DNA from 3 places in the Streptomyces sp. NPDC089919 genome. Region 2 is predicted to be linked to each of the others. Evidence: riboswitches for the same ligand, from Rfam matches in the RefSeq annotation. Region 2 holds a riboswitch; each other region holds the start of a gene.

Region 1 (6,515 bases), on a different contig from region 2:
GACAGCAGAATTCCGAACCGCCGGCCGGAATTATCGGCCGGGGTCGCCGGAGCCTTTTCATGAGGGTCCGGCACCTCTTTGTATACCGGCCCTGTTAATTGTCGTCGCGCCGGGTGTGTACGGCAGGTTGCCGAACCCTCACCGACCGCTCCAGGCGCGTTCGCGCGGCACTCCCCCGCCGGCGGTCCGGCGCAGCCGGTGCGCCGCCACGGCCCGCGTCATGTGGGCGGCGGCCAGCGCCCGGGCCCGGTCCGCGTCGCCCCGGGCCACCGCGTCCACGATCGCGCCGTGCTCCGCCCAGGACTCGACCGGCCGGGCCGGGGTCTCCACCGCGTACATCCAGGCGATCTTGTGCCGCAGCTGGGTCAGCAGCGCGGTCAGGGCCGGGCTGCCGGCAGCCTGGGCCAGCGTGTCGTGGAACCAGCCGCCCAGGGCCCGCAGGTCCTCCCCCTCGCCCCGGCGGGCCCGCTCCTGGCCGAGCCGGACCAACCCGCGCAGCACCTTCAGGTGCGCGTCGGTGCGCCGCTGCGCGGCCCGGGCGGCGCCCAGCGGCTCCAGGAGGGTGCGCATCTCCAGCAGGTCCCCGGCCTCCTGCTCGGTCGGCTCGGCCACGCAGGCGCCGGCATGCCGGCGGGTGACGACGAAGCCCTCGGACTCCAGGGTGCGCAGCGCCTCGCGGACCGGCACCCGGGAGACCCCGTACCGGCGGGCGAGCAGTTCCTCGGTGAGTCTGGCGCCGCGCTCGAACACGCCCGCGACGATGTCGTCGCGGATTGCCGTGCATACCGCGTGCGCGGGAATGCGCATGACCGGACCTCCGCTTGTTGTCCGCGAAACTCGCTCGGGCGACGTACGGGTCGCGTACGTTCTGCGACTCTATTGCAGAAAGCGGCAATTCCCGAGCGGCTGCGGAAATACGGAACTCTTTTTGCCCGCCGCCCACGGGGCGGGGCGGCGCACCGCCGGGCACCCGCCGGCCGGCTCCGGGCCGGCGGACACGCCGAAGGCCCCGGCTCGGGGAGCCGGGGCCTTCGGGAAGCGTGCGGGCCGGGTCAGACGTTGACGCCGTGCGAGCGCAGGTACGTGATCGGGTTGATGTCCGAGCCGTAGTCCGGCCCGGTACGGGCCTCGAAGTGCAGGTGCGGGCCGCTGGAGTTGCCCGTGGAGCCCGACAGCGCGATCTGGTCGCCCGGGGTGACCTGCTGGCCGACCGAGACCTGGATGGCCGAGAGGTGGCCGTACTGAGTGTACGTGCCGTCCAGCATCTTGATGACGATGTTGTTGCCGTAGGCGCCGCCCCAGCCGGCCTCGACGACGACGCCCGTGCCCACCGCGTGGACCGAGGTGCCGGAGGCGGCGTGGAAGTCGATGCCGGTGTGGTGGCCGGAGGACCACATCGAGCCGCCGCTGAGGTAGCCGGTGCTGACGTAGGAGTTGGCGACCGGGGCGACGAAGGTCAGCAGGCGCTTGCGCTCGGCCTCGCGGGCGGCGCGCTCCTTGGCCTCGCGCTCGGCCTTGGCGCGGGCCTCGGCCTTCGCCTTGGCCTCGGCGGCCCGCTGGCGGGCGTCGGCCTCGGCCTTGGCCTTGGCGGCGGCGATCTCGGCGGCGGCCTTCTGCGACGCGGCCTGGGCCTCGATCTGGCCGGCCAGGTCGTCGGCGACGACGACGGCGTTCAGCCCGGTGTCCTCGAGGCCGCGGGGCTCTGCTTCGGTCGCGGCGAAGGCCGGACCGGCGAGGGTGCCGACGACGCCGGTGGTCGCGAGGGCGGCTATGCCGGCCATGTTCGCGCTCTTGCGGCTCAGACGGCTGGGACCGCGGTGCTTGCCGGCGGCACGACTGCCAAACGCCATGAAGGGGCTGATCCTTTCCTTCCTTCTCGCCTACCGGGTTAGCTGACGGGTTCGGAGCAGGAAGGTCTCCTACGGGCTGCCTCTGGCGAGGCGGTCCGATTCACCCCAGGGACTGATGTGGGTCCCCGGCTCCCCAGGCTCGCGCCTGACGGGGACTCGGCGATCGCTGTCCGGTGCCGCGGGTGCGGCTGTTACAGCTGACGGACAGCGAGGTTGACGCTAGGCGGATGGTCGGACAATCACCAAACAGACACGGGTTTTTGTGGCGTACGCCACGGGGCATTCGGGCAACCACCCTCCCGAACCGGACATATGACGCAACAAGGGCCCCGGTGGTCATACCACCGGGGCCCCGCGGCCCACGGCCCCTCCGGGGCCCTGGTCACCGGGTCAGTTGGCGACCACGGTCACCGCGCCGATGCCCAGCGCCCGCACCGGCTCCGCGATCTGCCCGGCGTCGCCCACCAGGACCGTCACCAGCCGGTCCCCGGGGAAGGCGTTGACCACGGCCGAAGTCGCCTCCACCGTGCCGGTGTCGGCCAGCCGGGCGTACAACTGCGCCTGGAAGTCGTCCGGCAGCTCCTGCTCGACCTGGTCGGCGAGGGTGCTCGCGACGGCCGCCGCGGTCTCGAACTTGAGCGGGGCCACGCCCACCAAGTTCTGCACGGCCACGTCGCGTTCGGCGTCGGTCAGGCCGCCCTCGGCCAGCGTCCGGAGCACCTTCCACAGGTCCTCGAGCGCCGGGCCGGTGTTGGGGGTGTCCACCGAGCCGCTGATGGCCAGCATCGAGGCGCCGGTGCCGTCGGCCGTGGAGCGCAGCACCTGGCCGAAGGCGCGCACGCCGTAGGTGTAGCCCTTCTCCTCGCGCAGGACGCGGTCCAGCCGGGAGGTGAGGGTGCCGCCGAGGCAGTAGGTGCCGAGCACCTGGGCGGGCCAGACGCGGTCGTGCCGGTCCCCGCCGATCCGGCCGATCAGCAGCTGCGTCTGGACCGCACCGGGGCGGTCCACGATCACCACGCGGCCGGTGTCGTCGGCGGTGACCGGGCTGACCGGGAAGGCCTCGCCGGTGCCACCGGTCCAGGAGCCCAGCGTCTCCGCCAGGACCGCGGCCAGGTCGGTGCCGGTCAGGTCGCCGACCACCACCGCGGTGGCGGTGGCGGGGCGCACGTGGGCGTCGTAGAAGGCGCGCACGGCCGCCGCGTCGATCCGCGCGACGGTCTCTTCGGTGCCCTGGCGCGGCCGGGACATCCGCAGCGCGGCGGGGAACAGCTCCTTGGAGAGCTCCTTGGCCGCCCGGCGCTGCGGGTTGGCCAGCTCGTGCGGGATCTCGTCGAGCCGGTTGCGCACCAGCCGGCCGACCTCGGCGTCCGCGAAGGCCGGCGCCCGCAGCGCCTCGGCGAGCAGCCCCAGCGCCTTGGGCAGCCGGGAGGCCGGTACCTCCAGCGAGACCCGGACGCCCGGGTGGTCGGCGTGCGCGTCGAGGGTGGCGCCGCAGCGCTCCAGCTCGGCGGCGAACTCCTCGGCGGAGTGCTTGTCGGTGCCCTCGGACAGCGCCCGGGCCATGATGGTGGCCACGCCGTCCAGGCCCGCGGGCTCGGCCTCCAGCGGGGCGTCGAGGAGCACCTCGACGGCCACCACCTGCTGGCCGGGACGGTGGCAGTGCAGCACCGTCAGGCCGTTGTCGAGCGCGCCGCGCTCCGGGGCCGGGAAGGCCCAGGGCTTGGGCTGCCCGGCCTGCGGCTGCGGGTGGAAGGTCATCGGGGAAGCGACGTCGGCGGTCACTGGTCAGCCCCTTCGGCATCGTCGTCGGCGCCGGTGTCGGCGCCCTCTTCGGCGGCGGGCAGCGGCTCGTACACGAGGACCGCGCGGTTGTCGGGGCGCAGCCGGGCGGCGGCCACGGCCTGCACCTCCTCGGCCGTGACGTCCAGCACCCGCTGGACGGCGGTCAGGGCCAGCTGCGGGTCGCCGAACAGCACGGCGAAGCGGCAGAGTTCGTCGGCCCGGCCGGCAACCGTGCCCAGCCGGTCCAGCCACTCGCGCTCGAGCTGGGCCTGGGCCCGCTCCATCTCCTCGGCGGTGGGGCCCTCCGCGGCGAACCGCGCCAGCTCCTCGTCGACCGCGGCCTCGATGCGCGGCACCTCCACCCCGCCGGAGGTCTTGACGTCCAGCCAGCCCAGGGAGGGCGCACCGGCCAGCCGCAGCAGGCCGAAGCCGGCGGCGACCGCGGTCTGGTCGCGGCGGACCAGGCGGTTGTGGAGCCGCGAGGACTCGCCGCCGCCGAGCACGGTCAGCGCGAGGTCGGCCGCGTCGCACTCGCGGGTGCCGTCGTGGGGCAGCCGGTAGGCCGCCATCAGGGCCCGGGCCGGCACCTCCTCGACGATCTCCTCGCGGAGCTGGCCGCCCATGACGTCGGGCAGCGAGCCGTCCCGCGGCGGCTGCTTGCCGTCGTGCGAGGGGATGGAGCCGAAGTACTTCTCGACCCAGGCGAGGGTCTGCTCGGGGTCGATGTCGCCGACCACGGACAGCACCGCGTTGTTGGGGGCGTAGTACGTCCGGAAGAAGGTGCGCGCGTCCTCGAGGGAGGCGGCGTCCAGATCGGCCATCGAACCGATCGGGGTGTGGTGGTACGGGTGGCCGTCCGGGTAGGCGAGGGCGGTCAGCCGCTCGAACGCGGTGCCGTAGGGGACGTTGTCGTACCGCTGGCGGCGCTCGTTCTTGACGACGTCGCGCTGGTTCTCCATGGATTCGTCGTCCAGGGCGGACAGCAGCGAGCCCATCCGGTCCGCCTCGAGCCACAGGGCCAGCTCGAGCTGGTGCGCCGGCATGGTCTCGAAGTAGTTGGTCCGCTCGAAGCTGGTGGTGCCGTTCAGCGAGCCGCCGGCGCCCTGGACCAGCTCGAAGTGGCCGTTGCCGGGCACGCTCTTCGAGCCCTGGAACATCAGGTGCTCGAAGAGGTGAGCCAGGCCGGTACGGCCCTTGACTTCGTGGCGGGAGCCGACGTCGTACCAGAGGCAGACCGCGGCGACCGGGGTCAGGTGGTCCTCGGAGAGCACCACGCGAAGGCCGTTGGCCAGCCGGTGCTCGGTCGCTGTCAGGCCGCCGGAAGCGGCCTCGGCGGTGGCCGTGTGACCCATGGGCATGTGATCCCTTCGATCGCTGAGGAGAGAGTCCTGCCACTGTATGCAAGCGCAGCGGTCACCGGAGAAGTTCCCGAGTCCCCCGGGTCGCCGTCGGCGTTGTCAGAGGAGCGGTCCACAATGGACCGCGTCATACCCAGATCTCGGAGCACGAGGAGCCGCAGCAGCGATGGCCCGCCGCAGCACGAAGACCCCGCCGCCGGAGGATTTCGAGGAGAAGATCCTCGACATCGACGTCGTCGACGAAATGCAGGGCTCCTTCCTCGAGTACGCGTACTCGGTGATCTACTCCCGCGCCCTGCCCGACGCCCGGGACGGCATGAAGCCGGTCCACCGCCGGATCGTGTACCAGATGAACGAGATGGGCCTGCGCCCCGACCGCGGATACGTCAAGTGCGCCCGCGTGGTCGGCGAGGTGATGGGCAAGCTCCACCCCCACGGCGACGCGTCGATCTACGACGCCCTGGTGCGCATGGCCCAGCCCTTCTCCATGCGCCTCCCGCTGGTCGACGGCCACGGCAACTTCGGTTCGCTGGGCAACGACGACCCGCCGGCCGCCATGCGGTACACCGAGTGCCGGATGGCCGACGCCACCTCCCTGATGACGGAGTCGATCGACGAGGACACCGTCGACTTCACGCCGAACTACGACGGCCAGGAGCGGGAGCCGGTCGCCCTCCCGGCGGCCTACCCGAACCTCCTGGTCAACGGCGCCTCCGGGATCGCGGTCGGCATGGCCACCAACATGCCCCCGCACAACCTCGGCGAGGTCATCGCGGCCGCCCGGCACCTGATCCGGTACCCGGCCGCCGACCTGGAGGCGCTGATGCGCTTCGTGCCCGGCCCGGACCTGCCCACCGGCGGCCGGATCGTCGGCCTGCAGGGCATCAAGGACGCCTACGAGACGGGCCGCGGCACCTTCAAGATCCGCGCCACCGTCACCGTGGACAACGTCACCGCCCGCCGTAAGGGCCTGGTCGTCACGGAACTCCCCTTCACGGTCGGCCCCGAGAAGGTCATCGCGAAGATCAAGGACCTGGTCGGCTCCAAGAAGCTCCAGGGCATCGCGGACGTCAAGGACCTCACCGACCGCGCGCACGGCCTGCGCCTGGTCATCGAGATCAAGAACGGCTTCCACCCGGAGGCCGTGCTGGAGCAGCTGTACAAGCTGACGCCGATGGAGGAGTCCTTCGGCATCAACAACGTCGCGCTGGTCGACGGCCAGCCTCTGACCCTGGGCCTCAAGGAACTGCTGGAGGTCTACCTCGACCACCGCTTCGAGGTGGTCCGCCGGCGCAGCGAGTTCCGGCGCACCAAGCGCCGCGACCGGCTGCACCTGGTCGAGGGCCTGCTGGTGGCCCTGGTCGACATCGACGAGGTCATCCGCCTGATCCGCTCCAGCGAGAACAGCGCGCAGGCCAAGCAGCGGCTGATCGAGCACTTCTCGCTCAGCGAGGTGCAGACCCAGTACATCCTCGACACCCCGCTGCGCCGGCTCACCAAGTTCGACCGGCTGGAGCTGGAGTCC
Region 2 (6,515 bases):
GGGCCGGCGCCCGGCTGGCGGACGTGCACGCGGTGCTCGGCGCGCAGGGGGCGGTCCTGCCCACCGGGCTGTGCCCGTCGGTGGGCATCGCGGGACTCACCCTCGGCGGCGGGCTGGGGCTGAGCAGCCGCGCGTACGGCACCACCAGCGACAACCTGACGGGCGTACGGCTGGTGACGGCGGACGGGCGGGTGCGCGAGGCGGGCGCGGAGCGGGAGCCAGAGCTGTTCTGGGCCCTGCGCGGCGGGGGCGGCGGGAACTTCGGGGTGGTCACCGAGTTCCGCTTCCGCACGCACCCCGCCGTCGACTGCGCCTTCGCCGAGCTGCACTGGGAGGCCCGGGGGACCCCCGGGCTGGTCGCCGGCTGGCAGCGGTGGCTGGCGGGGCTGCCGGAGCCGTTCTGGAGCCAGCTGGAGTTCACGGTCGGCACGGGCGCGCGGGCGCGGGACCGCCGGGACCCACAAGGAGGGGGAGAGGGGGCGGCCGGGGTGCCCGCACCGGCCGTGCGGGTCTTCTGCGCGGGTGGCCGCGGCGGCCTGGAGCAGGAGCTGGACCGGCTGACCGCCCTGGTGGGCGGCGGACCGCGGGACGTGTACGTGGTCACCGGCGGCCAGGAGCGGCTGACGCGGCTCATGGCGGGCTGCGCGGAGCTCACCCCGGACCGCTGCCACCTGCCCGGGGTGCTGCCGGGCCGCGATCCGGCCGGGGAGCTGGGCCGGGACTCCTACGCCGGGCGGTCGGACTTCTGGGACGCGCCGGGGCTGCCGCCGGTGGCGGTGGACGCCCTGCTCGACGCGCTCGCCCGGTACCCGGCGGCGGTGCCGCCGGGCGGGCGGGGCGTGGTGCAGCTCGACGGGGTGTGCGGCGGGGCACTGAACCGGGTACCGGCCGGGGACACCGCCTTCGTGCACCGCGACCGGGCACTGCTCACCCAGTACCTCGCGTACTGGCCGGAGCCGGCCTCCCCCGAGGAGGCCGGCCGGCACGAGGAGTGGCTGGCGGGGCTGTGGTCGGCGCTGCGGCCGTGGGCGAGCGGGGCGGCGTACCAGAACTACGCGGACCCGCGCCTGCCGGACTGGCGGCGGGCGTACTACGGGGCCAACCTGCCCCGTCTGGAGGCGGCCCGGCGGGCGTACGACCCGGACCGCCTCTTCCGCTTCCCGCAGGGCCTGTGAGGCGGGCGGGTCAGTAGGCGCCGAAGACGTTGTCGATGGAGCCGTAGCGGGCGGCGGCGTAGTTGCACGCGGCCGTGATGTTGGCGACCGGGTCGTACAGGTCCAGGGCCGTGCCCGGGACGTGGTACGCCGTGAAGGTGGGCTGGATGACCTGGAGCAGGCCCTTGGAGGGGGTGCCGGCCACGGCGTTGGAGTCCCAGTTGTTGATGGCCAGCGGGTTGCCCGAGGACTCGCGCATGACGTTCCGGTAGATGCCGTCGTACGTACCGGGGATGCGGTGCTGCGCCATGATGTCCAGCGACTCGCGGATCCAGCCGTCGAGGTTGTCCGCGTACGTCTTCTTGGCCACGGCCGGGGTCACGGCAGCCGGCTTGGCGGCGGTGAGGGTGGCCGGGCGGGCCGAGCGGTCGGCCCGGGCGGCGGCCGCGTCCCGAGCGGCGGCGGTGCCGGCCAGCGGGGTCGCCATGAGGTCGATGCTGAGCTTCAGGCCCGGGCGGATGGTTGACGGGTCGTCACCGATCAGCGCGCGGTTGTCCTGGTACAGCTTCTCCCAGCCGCCCTTCATGGAGTGCTTTTCGGCGATCTTGGCGAGGGAATCCCCGGCGATCACCGAATAGGTCACGGTGGCCTTCTGAGCGGCCGTCACCACGGCGGTATTTGCCGTCGCGACCGAATGCACGGCCCCGGCGTTCGGCGCCGCGACCGCGCCGGTGGCGCCGAGCACCGGGAGGGCCAGGGCGGCCCCGCCGGTACCGACGGCCGCGACGGAGCGGCCGAGACGGGTGTTCTTGGGGCGGCGGTGCTTGCCTTTTCCGGGCATGGCGCATTCCTCTCCGTCGCCTGCGAGGTGAGCTGTCGGGTTCGGACGGGAGCTGTCCGGCCGCACCGTCAGGTGCGACTTCACCCCGAGCCGAGCCGGTGTTCCGGTTCGGCGGCTTACCTGGTTCCCCCGCTCCTGCCGTGCTGGATGGACTCGTGATGTGAGGGGCCCGGGCAGCGGCAGGATTCGGCGTTCCACCCGGAATGAGCGTGACCGTAGGCGAGAGTCAGGAGACGGAACAAGTCACGAATAGGCGAAAAGAAAGTTGCCGACGGAATTCTTCATGCAAATCAGCAAGATCCTTCGACCCGTGAACCCTCAACTCCGGCTCAACCGCACGGGAGCCGGTACCGCCGGGCCGCCGCCGCCCGGAAATCCGCGTGACACACATCACCGCCCCGGAGCCTCCCCGCCATAACCCCGAAAACGCCCGCTAACTGACCGATTCCGACGGCACGCGAAAGACCGGCACAGCCCCTGCGAAATCGGACTATTCACTCCCACCCCGTGCGCCCTCGCCGCTTTCCGGGATGTCCTGGTCTAGCCTGGGCGCGCCCGAAATGCGGTGGTGGTGATTCCCGCCGCGTTCCCCCCGTCCTGGAGGCCGCCCCATGACCGCCGACCCCGATCCCGCCGACGTCCGGCAGCCGGTCCGTGTGCTGGTCTTCGGCGCCTCCCTGCGCGCCGACTCCCTCAACACGCGGCTGGCCGCGCTCGTCGGCCGGCTCGCGACCGGGGCCGGCGCCGACGTCGACCTGGCCCTGATGTCCGAGTTCGCCATGCCGGTCTACGACGGCGACGCCGAGACCGACACCGGACTGCCGCCCGGCGCGCTGGCCCTGCGCGAGCGGATCGCCTCCTGCGACGCCTTCGTCATCGCCTCGCCGGAGTACAACGCCTCGATGCCCGGCGTGCTCAAGAACGCCGTCGACTGGGTCTCCCGGGTCCGGCCGCAGCCCTTCAAGGACAAGCACGCGCTGCTGGTGTCCGCCTCGCCCTCGATGGTCGGCGGCAACCGGGGCCTGTGGGCGCTGCGGGTCCCCCTGGAACACCTCGGCACCCGCGTGTACCCGGACATGTTCAGCCTCGCCAAGGCCCACGAGGGGTTCACCCCGGACGGCGACCTCACGGACGCCGGCCTCCAGGGCCGGCTGGCGGACACCGTCGCCGCGTTCCTGCGCCTGGTCGAAGCCGACACCCGCTACGTGTGCCTGCAGCGCCGCTGGTACGAGTTCCTGGGCGACCGCACGGACGCGCTGGTCACCGAGCGCGCCGAGGGCTGAGCCCGCCCCGGCGCCGGAGCGGGCTCAGCGGCCCCGCCCGGTGAGGGCCAGGGCCGTCACGATGGACACCACCGCCAGCGCGGTCATCACCACGCGCAGCACGGCCGCCCCGAGCACCACGGGGACGACCGCGGCCGGCTCCTCGGCCGCCGCGAGCACCGGGGGCACGGCCGCGGCCGGCTCCCGGGCCGCCGGGCCGCCGGCCGGCCCGCCCGCCGCGGCGGCACCGGCCTCTCCGCCCTCCCCGGCCGGGCCGTCCGCCCCGGGGGCCACCCGCCGCAGCCGTGCGCACCGGGCGCAGTCCTCGCCCTGGTGCCGCGACGGCGAGTCGAGCCAGTACGCGCCGTCCAGGGCAGCCACGGGGGCGCGCCGCGGCGCCGGGACAGCCGGCTTCGGAACCGGACCGGAGGAAGTCGTCACGTCCGATCAACCCGCCCTCGATTCCACGGGAAACGGCACCCCCGGGCACCGGTATGCATTCGTTGTCTTCCCGCCCAAGAACAGCCAGCGCGGCCGTCGGGTGATCGTCCAAGCCGCCCGGTTGGCGGACCCGCCGAACCTCGCGGCAACAGGGAGCCGACGGCCCTCTTCCGGCTTACGTTGGGGTCTGACCTGGGAGGACCGGGCAGAGGCGAGAAGGGCGGCGTGTGATGCGTGAGCTGGTGGAGACGGCGCGGCGGTGGACGGCCGAAGGCCGCGAGGCGTTCCTGGCGCGGCCGGTCACCGAGCAGGGCTTCGGCCCCCGCGACCCGTCCGGGGCGCTGCTCGTCGACGCGCGCGGCGAGCGTGCCGGGAGCCTGTACCGAGGCGTGTTCGACGAGCAGTTGACCGCCGAGGTGGCAGCCGTGCCGGCGGGCGTCACGGCCCGGGTGTGCCAGGTCTCGGTGCACGGGGCCGAAGCCACCGGAGCGGGGCTGACCTGCGGCGGGGAGTCCGAGATCCTGCTCCAGCCGCTGGACTCGGTCCCCGCGGAGTGGTGGGACGAGCTGGCGCTGGGCTCCAGTGCGGCCCTGGTGACCCGGCTGAGCGAGGACGGCACCCAGGCGTCCAGCACCGTCGTCCGGGCGGGCGCCGCGCCCGGTACCGAGGCGGCCCGGGAGGCCCTGGAGCTGCTGGGCCGGCACCGCGCGGGGCGCGAGGCCCGCTACTCCGACGAGGGGCTGGTGCTGATCGAGGCCTACCCGGCCGACCCGTACCTGGTGATCGGCGGGGCCGGTGAACTGGCGGGCCTGATCGGGGCCCAGGCCGGGCTGCTGGGCTGGGAGTGGGTGACCACGGAGTCCGGCGCCGAGGCGGAGAAGCTGCTCACCGAGCGGCGCGGGTCGGCCTGCCTGGTGATGCTGAGCCACGAGCCGTCGTTCGACGCCCCGACGCTGCGGACCGCGCTGCGGCTGGGCGTCCCGTACGTCGGCGCCCTGGGCTCCCGCCGCACCCAGGCCCGGCGTCGTGAGGACCTGCTCGCCGGGGGCGCCCCGGAGGCCGAACTCTCCCGGATCCACGGCCCGATCGGCCTGGACCTGGGCGCCCGGACGGCCGCCGAGACCGCGCTCGCCATCTGTGCCGAGATCCTGAGCACCCTGACGGCCGGCTCCCGCTGACGCCTCCTCCGCCGCCCCGCCGGCCGGGCGGGGCGGCGGCCGGCGTCACCCCGACCGGCGCCGGAGGGGTTCGGTGCGCCGGACCCCGCGCGCGGGCACGGCCGCGCCGTAGTGGCGGGTCCGGGTGCCGAGCCGCTGGACCACGATGCCGAACTCCGCGTCCGGGTGCTGGACGGCGTACAGGATCCGCCCGGCCGTGGCTCGCAGTCGGTCGTGGTCCGGGAGGGTCACCGCGATCGTGGAACCGCCGGCCGTCTCCACGGCCAGCACCGGCCTCGGCCGCTGGTACAGCTCCCCGAGGACGCAGCCGACCAGCCCGAGCACCAGCGCGGCGATCGCGTACCGGCCCTCCCAGAAGCGCCAGTCGCCCTCGAGGACGCGGTGGAGCGGCGCGCAGAGCAGCCCGGTCGCGCCCAGCCACAGCAGCAGGCGCCCCGCCCAGCCGGCGCGCGCGGTGTACCGGAAGGCGTCGACCCGGGTGACCTGGGCCAGCGGCACACCGGTCGTCCCCATCCAGAGCGTGCCCCCGGTGATCCGCAGGAACAGGTCCCGGTTCCCGGTCCGCCGCCAGGGCCCGACCACCGCCCCGAGCGGCGGCTCGTACGGGGGCTCGGACGCGACGGGCCCGTACGGTCCGCCCGCCGGGGTGGGCCCCGCCACCCCGGACCGCGGTCCGTCCGCGCGCTCCGCCTCGTCCATGTGCTCCCCCGCTCCCCCGCCGCCGTCCCGGCGCCTCAGGGCAACATCATCGGGCACCCGTGCGGCCCCCGGCCCGCGGGCCGGTCCCCGACCGGCATCCGACCGGCCGGCGACCGGCCCGCCGGGCCGGCCCGCACCCGCCGGCTAGCGGAGCAGCCCGATCAGCTGCCCCACCGCCTCCGCCACCGGCCGGCCGACCGCGCCCGCGGCCGCCGCGATCTGGGCGACGGACGCCAGCACCAGACCTCGTTCTCGCAACGCGGCCCGGTCCGGGACGAGTTCGGGCAGCGCCTCCTCGACGGCGCGGGCCTGCTCCGGCGCGAGCCGCGGCCCGAGCTCCCCCAACAGACGGACCAGCTCCGCCACCGCGGCGCGCAGCCCGTCGTCCTCGCCGGCTCCGCCGCCGACGGTGCCGTAGTTGACACCGACGTTCTGCCGGCCGCCGGTCATGTTGACCACCGGGCCGTGGTAGTGGGACGCGTCGCTCATCAGCCGATCCCCGTGTTCCCCCGGCCGCCGGTCATGTTGACCACCGGGCCGAAATGGTTGGTGTTGTTGAACTGGTGGACGACCGTGCTGAATTCGCGCTCCGGGTTCTCGATCGCGTTCACGATCCCACCGGCGATGGTGCGCAGTTCCTCCAGGGTGGGGAGGGTCAGCACGACCGTGGAGCCGCCGGACGACTGGATGGCCAGGGCCGGCTTGGCGGGCCTGGCCACCGCGACGACCACGGCCACGAGCACGAAGAGGAGCAGGAGGGGCGCCTTCGCCTGGAAATCCTCGTCCGTGCCTCCGGCGGCCCCCGCCACGATCAGGACCAGGGCCGCGACGAGGGAGAGCAGCAGCGCGTTGAGCGCCGCCTTCCGCCGGTCCGGCTTCTGCATGTAGGGCTCGACCCAGGTGATGTTGTGCAGCGGGACGACGGCCGAGCCCACGAACA
Region 3 (6,515 bases), on a different contig from region 2:
GGAGTGCTACCGCGACCTGAAACTCCCGCGGCAGGTCCGCCGCTTCACCGAGCAGGCGCTGTCCCGGCCCACCGAGGAGTTCGTCCGCTCGCACGGCCTCCGGCTGGTGGTCAGCGCGGTCGCGGAGCTCGAGTCGGGGAACCTGGACGCGGCCTGCGCCCAGGGCACCCGGGCCGTCGAGGTGGCCGGCCGCATCTCCTCCGCGCGCACCACCGAGTACGTCCGCGACCTCCTGCACCGGCTGGAGCCGTACGGCCACGAGCCGCGGGTGGCCGAGCTGCGGGAGCGGGCGCGCCCGCTGCTGACCGCTCCCGTGTGACCCGTGTTGTCAGTGCCGGGGTGCAGTATCGGGGTGGGAGGTGGCATGGAGCGCGTGCACTGCGACGTGGTGGTGATCGGCGGCGGGATCGTCGGGATGTCCACCGCCCATGCCCTGGCCCGGCTCGCGCCCGGGACCCGCGTCGTGGTGCTGGAGAAGGAGCCCGGCCCGGCCCGGCACCAGACCGGCCGCAACAGCGGCGTGATCCACAGCGGCATCTACTACCGGCCCGGCTCGCTCAAGGCCCGCTTCGCGGTCCGCGGCGCCGCCGAGATGGTCAAGTTCTGCGCGGAGCACGACATCCCCCACGAGGTCACCGGCAAGCTGATCGTCGCCACCCGCCGCGCGGAGCTGCCGCGGCTGCACGCCCTGGTCCAGCGCGGCCGGGAGAACGCCATCCCGGTCCGGGAGCTGGGCCCCGCCCAGATCGCGGAATACGAACCGGAGGTGGCCGGCCTCGCCGCGATCCAGGTGGGCACCACCGGCGTCGTCGACTACACCGCGGTGACCGAGCGGCTGGCCGAGGCCTCCGGGGCCGAGGTCCGGTACGGCGCGGCGGCGGTCCGCATCTCCCGGCGGGCCGACGGCGTCGCGGTCGGCACCTCCGCCGGCCTGGTGGTGCGGGCCAGGGCCCTGGTCAACTGCGCCGGGCTGCACTGTGACCGGGTGGCCCGGCTGGCCGGGGACGACCCGGGCGTGCGGATCGTCCCCTTCCGCGGCGAGTACTACGACCTGGCCCGGCCGGAGCTGGTGCGGGGGCTGGTCTATCCGGTGCCCGACCCGGCCTTCCCCTTCCTCGGCGTCCACCTCACCCGGGGCGTCTCCGGCGGAGTCCACGTCGGCCCCAACGCCGTCCCGGCGCTGGCCCGGGAGGGGTACGCCTGGGGCACGGTCCGCCCGGCCGACCTCGCCTCGGAGCTGGCCTGGCCCGGGACGTGGCGGGTGGCCCGCCGGCACTGGCGGTACGGCGCGGGCGAGGTCCACCGCTCCCTGTCCAAGCGCGCCTTCACCACGGCCGTGCGGCGGCTGCTGCCGGCCGTGACGGAGGCCGACCTCACGCCGGCCGGGTCGGGGGTGCGGGCGCAGGCCGTCCTGCGGGACGGCACCCTCGCCGACGACTTCCTGATCCGCGAGTCCGCGCGGGCGGTCCACGTCCTGAACGCCCCGTCCCCGGCCGCGACCGCCGCGCTCCCCATCGGCCGGGAGATCGCCCGCCGAGCGCTGGCCGCTGCGCGGCCGTAGGGGGCGGCCACCCTGTCGCGCACCTGCCCGGCCCCCAGGCCCCCCTCAGATCGCTCTCCCCTCACAAAAAGGGCACCCCCCACCCCCGCCCCGTAGAATCACCCGGTGTCCGAGTCGCAGAACCCCCAGCCCAAGGCCCCTCCGGTCTGGCGCCATCAGCCGCGCTTTCCCGACGGGCCCGCGCCCGATCCGGCCGGTTCGCACCACGAGCGGCGGATCCGGAGCTTCCAGCCGCGCCGGAGCCGGGTGACCACCAGCCAGGAGGACGCCCTCCGGCGGATGTGGGGCACCTGGGGCCTGGACATCGACGGGCGCGACGTACTCGACCTCGAGAAGATGTTCGACGGGCTGCCCGTCGTCCTCGAGATCGGTTTCGGGATGGGCGAGGCGACCGCCCAGATGGCCGCCGAGGACCGCGGCACCGGCATCCTCGCCGCGGACGTGCACACCCCCGGCCAGGGAAACCTCCTCGCCCTCGCGGAGCGGAACGGCCTCACCAACGTCCGGGTGGCCAACGGCGACGCGATCATCCTGCTCCGCGAGATGCTGGCCCCGCACTCCCTCGCCGGGATGCGCGTGTACTTCCCGGACCCCTGGCCCAAGAAGCGCCACCACAAGCGCCGGCTGATCCAGCCCGAGTTCCTGACCCTGGCGGCCACCCGGCTGGCGCCCGGCGCCGTCCTGCACTGCGCCACCGACTGGGCCGAGTACGCCGAGCAGATGCTCGAAGTGCTCAGCGCGCACCCGGACTTCGAGAACACCCAGGCCGACGGCGGGTACGCGCCGCGGCCGGACTTCCGGCCGCTCACCCGCTTCGAGGGCCAGGGGCTCGACAAGGGGCACGTCGTCCACGACCTGCTCTTCCGGCGCACGGCCGGCTGACCGCCCGCCCGGCCCGGCCCGCACCGGCGGGCCGGCCGCTCGTCAGGGGTACCCGAGGGGCAAAACCCGGACTCCGGTCCGGGCCCGCCGTTACTGTGCCCCCGTGTTCCGGGTCCTGTCTCGTGCCTCCGTCGGGCTGCTCGCGGTCGCCGGAGTGCTGATCCTCGTCCTCGTACGGGAGCAGACCGGCACCCGGGGCTTCTTCGTCGGCCTCGGCCTGGCCGTGCTGCCGGTACCCCCGCTGCTCGCGGTGTTCCACTGGCTGGGGCGGGCTCGGCCGGGGCCCTGGCCGGGCCACCTCTTCGCGTTCACCTGGGGCGCCTGCGCCGCCGCGCTCATCGCCATAGTGGCCAACAGCTTCGCCTCCCGCTGGATGGCGGCGGCCGGCACCGACCCGCACGAGGCCGACCGGCTGGGCTCGATCCTGGTCGCCCCGGTGGTCGAGGAGCTGGCCAAGGCCGCCGCGCTGCTGCTGGTCTGCCTCTTCAGCGGGCCCCGGTTCGCCGGGATCACCGACGGGATCGTGGTGGCGGGCTTCACCGCGTGCGGGTTCGCCTTCACCGAGAACGTCCTCTACCTCGGCAACGCCTACGTCGACGACCTGGCGAGCGGGGCCCCGCTCAGCGACTCCCTGACCGCGGCCACCTTCTTCGTCCGGGTGGTGCTGTCGCCCTTCGCGCACCCGCTGTTCACGGTGTGGACCGGGCTCGGCCTCGGCTGGGCGGCCGGCGCGGCGGGCCGGCGGTACCGGAGCCTCGCGCCGACCGCCGGGCTGCTGCTGGCGGTGGCCGTGCACGCCCTGTGGAACAGCTCGTCCGAGTTCGGCGAGCACGGCTTCTACCTCGTCTACGGCACGGTGATGGTGCCGGTCTTCGCGCTGCTGTGCGGGCTGGCCGTGCGCTCGCGCGGCGGCCCGGACCCGGTGGCGCTCCTCGCCGCGGTGCTGCGGCGGGCCCGGGCGCGAGGGGCCGTCGCCCCGGCCGCGCCGCGCGCTACGCGTTCAGCCCGCGTGCCGCGAGCCAGGACAGCGGATCCACGGTCGATCCGCCTTCCCGTACTTCCAGATGCAGATGGGCGCCCGTGACGTTGCCGGTGGCGCCGACCCGGCCGATGGTCTCGCCGGTGGTGACCGTGCCGGAGGTGACGGACATCGAGGAGAGGTGGCAGTACCAGAGCTCGGTGCCGTCGGCCAGGCGCAGCACGATCCGGTAGCCGTAGGGGCCCGACCAGCCGGCGGAGACGACGGTGCCGCCGTGCACGGCCTTGACCGGGGTGCCGGTGGGGGCGGCGAAGTCGAGACCGGTGTGGTGGCCCGAGGACCACATCGAACCGGAGTCGCCGTAGTGGGAGGTGAGCGTGTACGCGGAGGTCGGCAGCACGTAGCTCTTGGCGAGCTGCGCCAGCCGGGCGGCTTCCGCCTTGGCCGCGGCCGCGGCCTTCGCCGCCGCCTCGGCGGCCTTGCGGGCCGCTTCCTGCTGGGCCTTCGCGCGGGCCGCGGCGGCCTCTTCGGCCTCCCGCCGGGCGGCGTCCTTGGCCTCGGCGGCGGCCGCGTCGGCCTGGGACTCGGCCTGCTGGAGGATCCGGTGGCGCAGCGCCTCGCCCGCGTCGGTGCCGGCGGCGGCCTGCTCGGGGGTGGCGCCCGCGGTGGTGAGCGGGGCGTCCACGGCCACCCGGCCGGCGGCCGGGGCCTCGGCCCCGTCGTCCAGGTCGGGCAGCAGGGACGGCATGGATATCGCGACCGGGGGCTTGTCCTGGGCGGTGGCCATGCCGGCCGCGCCGACCGCGGCGATGATGCCGACGCCGAGGACGGTGGAGCTGCGGGCGAGCCCGCCGCGCTGCTTGGCCACGCGGTGGCGTCCGGCCACCGGGCGGACGGAGTCCTCGGTGGGGTTCCACTCGCCCCAGGCTCCGGCGGCGGCCGGGGCACCGGAGGGGCCCTGGAGCTGCTCGGCGGCTTCGGGGGCAGGCTGGTTGGACGCCACGGGGGCGCTCCTTTCCTTCCTTCTCGCCTACCGGGTTAGCTGACGGGTTCGGAGCAGGAAGGTCTCCTACGGGCGAGCGGCCCGATTCACCCCAATGTGGTGGTTCCCCGGTTCCCTCACGGGATTCGGCGCGCACGCGCGCGGTGCCGTCTCTTGCGACGGCTGGGACATCCGCGCTGCGTTATCGAACGGTAATAGACAACAGGGAGTGATTCCAAGCTGCATCGCTTGATCCTTCCGGCCAACACGCCACTCCGTGACCGACATTGGCCAGGACTTTTGCGACATCAGGCAACAACTAGGGACGAGACGACCGGGCGGCGATCGCCCCGACGGCCGCATTCTTTCGCTGACGTCCCGTCAAGAAGGATGCGGAGCGCGGCCTTTCGGTCACCCGCCGTCACCACCGCCGGCGGCCGCCCGGCGCCGCCGCCCCACCGGTACCGTCCGCCGCCGCGCGGACTGCCCCGCCGGGGGCCGCCCCACCGCCAGCAGCGCCATGTCGTCGGTGGTCCCGCCGCCCGTGTGCCGCCGTACGTCGGCGACGAGGGCGGTCAGCAGCGCCTCGGGCCCGGCGAAGACCCGGCCGCGCAGCCGGCCGGGCGGATCGTAGAAGCCGCCCCGGGCGTCCCGGGCCTCGGTGAGCCCGTCGGTGTGCAGCAGCAGGGTGGCCCCCGGCGGGAAGCACCACTGGTCCGCGCGGTCCGGCCAGCTCCCCAACTCCCCCATGCCCAGCGGCAGCGCGGGCTCGGCCGGGGCCAGCTCCTGCAGCCCGCCGTCCGCGTGCAGCAGCAGCGGCCCGGGGTGGCCCCGGTTGACCACCCGCACCAGCCCTTCGCGGTGCCGGAACTCGGCCAGCACGCAGGTGGTGAACCCCTCGACCGCGTCCAGCGAGTCCCGCCGGACGCCCTCCCGGGCCAGCGCCCGGTCCAGCCGGCCGGCCACCCCCTCCAGGGTGGGTTCCTGCTCGGCCGCCTCCCGGAAGGCCCCCAGCACCACGGCGACCGCCTCGACCGCGCCCAGGCCCTTGCCCCGTACGTCGCCCACCGCCAGCCGGACCCCGTACGGCGTGTCCTGGACGGCGTACAGGTCGCCGCCGATGAAGGCGTCGGCCTCGGCGGCCTCGTACCGGGCGGCGACCTCCAGGCCGCCGATCCGGGCGGCGGGGGTGGGCAGCACGGCCCGCTGCGCCACCTCGGCGATTCCGCGGACCGAGGCCAGCCGGTCGCTGCTGCGCCGGACCACCCGGTTGATCAGGAGCGCCAGCGCCGAGACGGTGAAGACCGTGACCAGCTCGGTGACCGCCTCGACCTTGGCGCCGGTGCCGTTGTGCAGGTGCAGGGCGAGCACCGAGAACGAGGCCAGCGCCCCGGTCAGCAGGGTGGCGCCGAAGGAGAAGAGCGGGGCGGCGATCAGCGGGGCCGCCGAGAAGAACGGCGACCCGGTGAAGTCGGGCGGGGTCAGCAGGTCGAAGAGCAGGCCCAGCCCGATCAGCAGGGCGGGCAGGATCCGCAGGAAGACCCGGGTCGGACGCCCGCCCGCCCGGCCGGCGGTGTGCCTGCGCTGCCCCACCGCGTCACTCCCTGCCCGGTCCGCTCGCATGGGTGCGGGACCGCACACCCCGCCCCGTCAGCCTGGGGGCGGCGGCCCGGACCGGCGAGCCGGGGGCGCCCGGACGGGTGGCGGCACCCGCGGGAGCCACCCGCACCCGGACACGACGAAGGCCCGGATCCTTGAGGATCCGGGCCTTCGTACGGAGTAGCGGGGACAGGATTTGAACCTGCGACCTCTGGGTTATGAGCCCAGCGAGCTACCGAGCTGCTCCACCCCGCGTCGGTAAACCCAAGCCTACGCCATCCGAGGGGGTGCTCGGCGCCATTAAAGCTGCGCGAGGAAACCGGCGAGGTTTCCGCGCATCCGCTCCACCTGCTCCTCGACGGTCAGCGACTCCTCGAAGCGGCCGCCCGGCTCCGGCTGCTTGCGGCCGCGCACATACAGGGAGCAGTCGAGGTCGGTGCACATGTAGATGCCCACGGAGTTCCCCTCGCGGCCCTCCTTGCCGGACTTGCGGGCCGTCATCAGGGACACGC

What was found. A riboswitch is a leader RNA that binds a small molecule or an ion and turns the genes downstream of it on or off. The one in region 2 is predicted to bind cyclic di-AMP.
Positions count from the first base shown of each region.
Region 1: another riboswitch for cyclic di-AMP. It lies ahead of AB0O40_RS18875 (M23 family metallopeptidase); the one in region 2 lies ahead of AB0O40_RS24050 (transglycosylase SLT domain-containing protein).
Region 3: another riboswitch for cyclic di-AMP. It lies ahead of AB0O40_RS31265 (M23 family metallopeptidase); the one in region 2 lies ahead of AB0O40_RS24050 (transglycosylase SLT domain-containing protein).

Region 1 covers NZ_JBFBGK010000043.1:9,477-15,991, forward strand. The annotation lists gene AB0O40_RS18870 (GntR family transcriptional regulator) at 139-807, opposite strand; gene AB0O40_RS18875 (M23 family metallopeptidase) at 1,053-1,850, opposite strand; cyclic di-AMP (ydaO/yuaA leader) riboswitch at 1,863-2,022, opposite strand; gene AB0O40_RS18880 (pitrilysin family protein) at 2,241-3,608, opposite strand; gene AB0O40_RS18885 (pitrilysin family protein) at 3,629-4,984, opposite strand; gene AB0O40_RS18890 (DNA topoisomerase IV subunit A) at 5,157-6,515, shown strand, end outside.
Region 2 covers NZ_JBFBGK010000065.1:13,178-19,692, forward strand. The annotation lists gene AB0O40_RS24045 (FAD-binding oxidoreductase) at 1-1,175, shown strand, start outside; gene AB0O40_RS24050 (transglycosylase SLT domain-containing protein) at 1,186-1,995, opposite strand; cyclic di-AMP (ydaO/yuaA leader) riboswitch at 2,000-2,159, opposite strand; gene AB0O40_RS24055 (NAD(P)H-dependent oxidoreductase) at 2,607-3,278, shown strand; gene AB0O40_RS24060 (hypothetical protein) at 3,303-3,638, opposite strand; gene AB0O40_RS24065 (XdhC family protein) at 3,929-4,876, shown strand; gene AB0O40_RS24070 (DUF6232 family protein) at 4,922-5,575, opposite strand; gene AB0O40_RS24075 (hypothetical protein) at 5,720-6,064, opposite strand; gene AB0O40_RS24080 (DUF6232 family protein) at 6,064-6,515, opposite strand, start outside.
Region 3 covers NZ_JBFBGK010000108.1:18,169-24,683, reverse strand. The annotation lists gene AB0O40_RS31285 (sporulation protein) at 1-319, shown strand, start outside; gene lhgO (L-2-hydroxyglutarate oxidase) at 365-1,561, shown strand; gene trmB (tRNA (guanosine(46)-N7)-methyltransferase TrmB) at 1,667-2,443, shown strand; partial or broken gene AB0O40_RS31270 (PrsW family intramembrane metalloprotease) at 2,547-3,350, shown strand; gene AB0O40_RS31265 (M23 family metallopeptidase) at 3,436-4,425, opposite strand; cyclic di-AMP (ydaO/yuaA leader) riboswitch at 4,435-4,566, opposite strand; gene AB0O40_RS31260 (PP2C family protein-serine/threonine phosphatase) at 4,816-5,997, opposite strand; tRNA gene AB0O40_RS31255 (tRNA-Met) at 6,185-6,258, opposite strand; gene AB0O40_RS31250 (FBP domain-containing protein) at 6,304-6,515, opposite strand, start outside.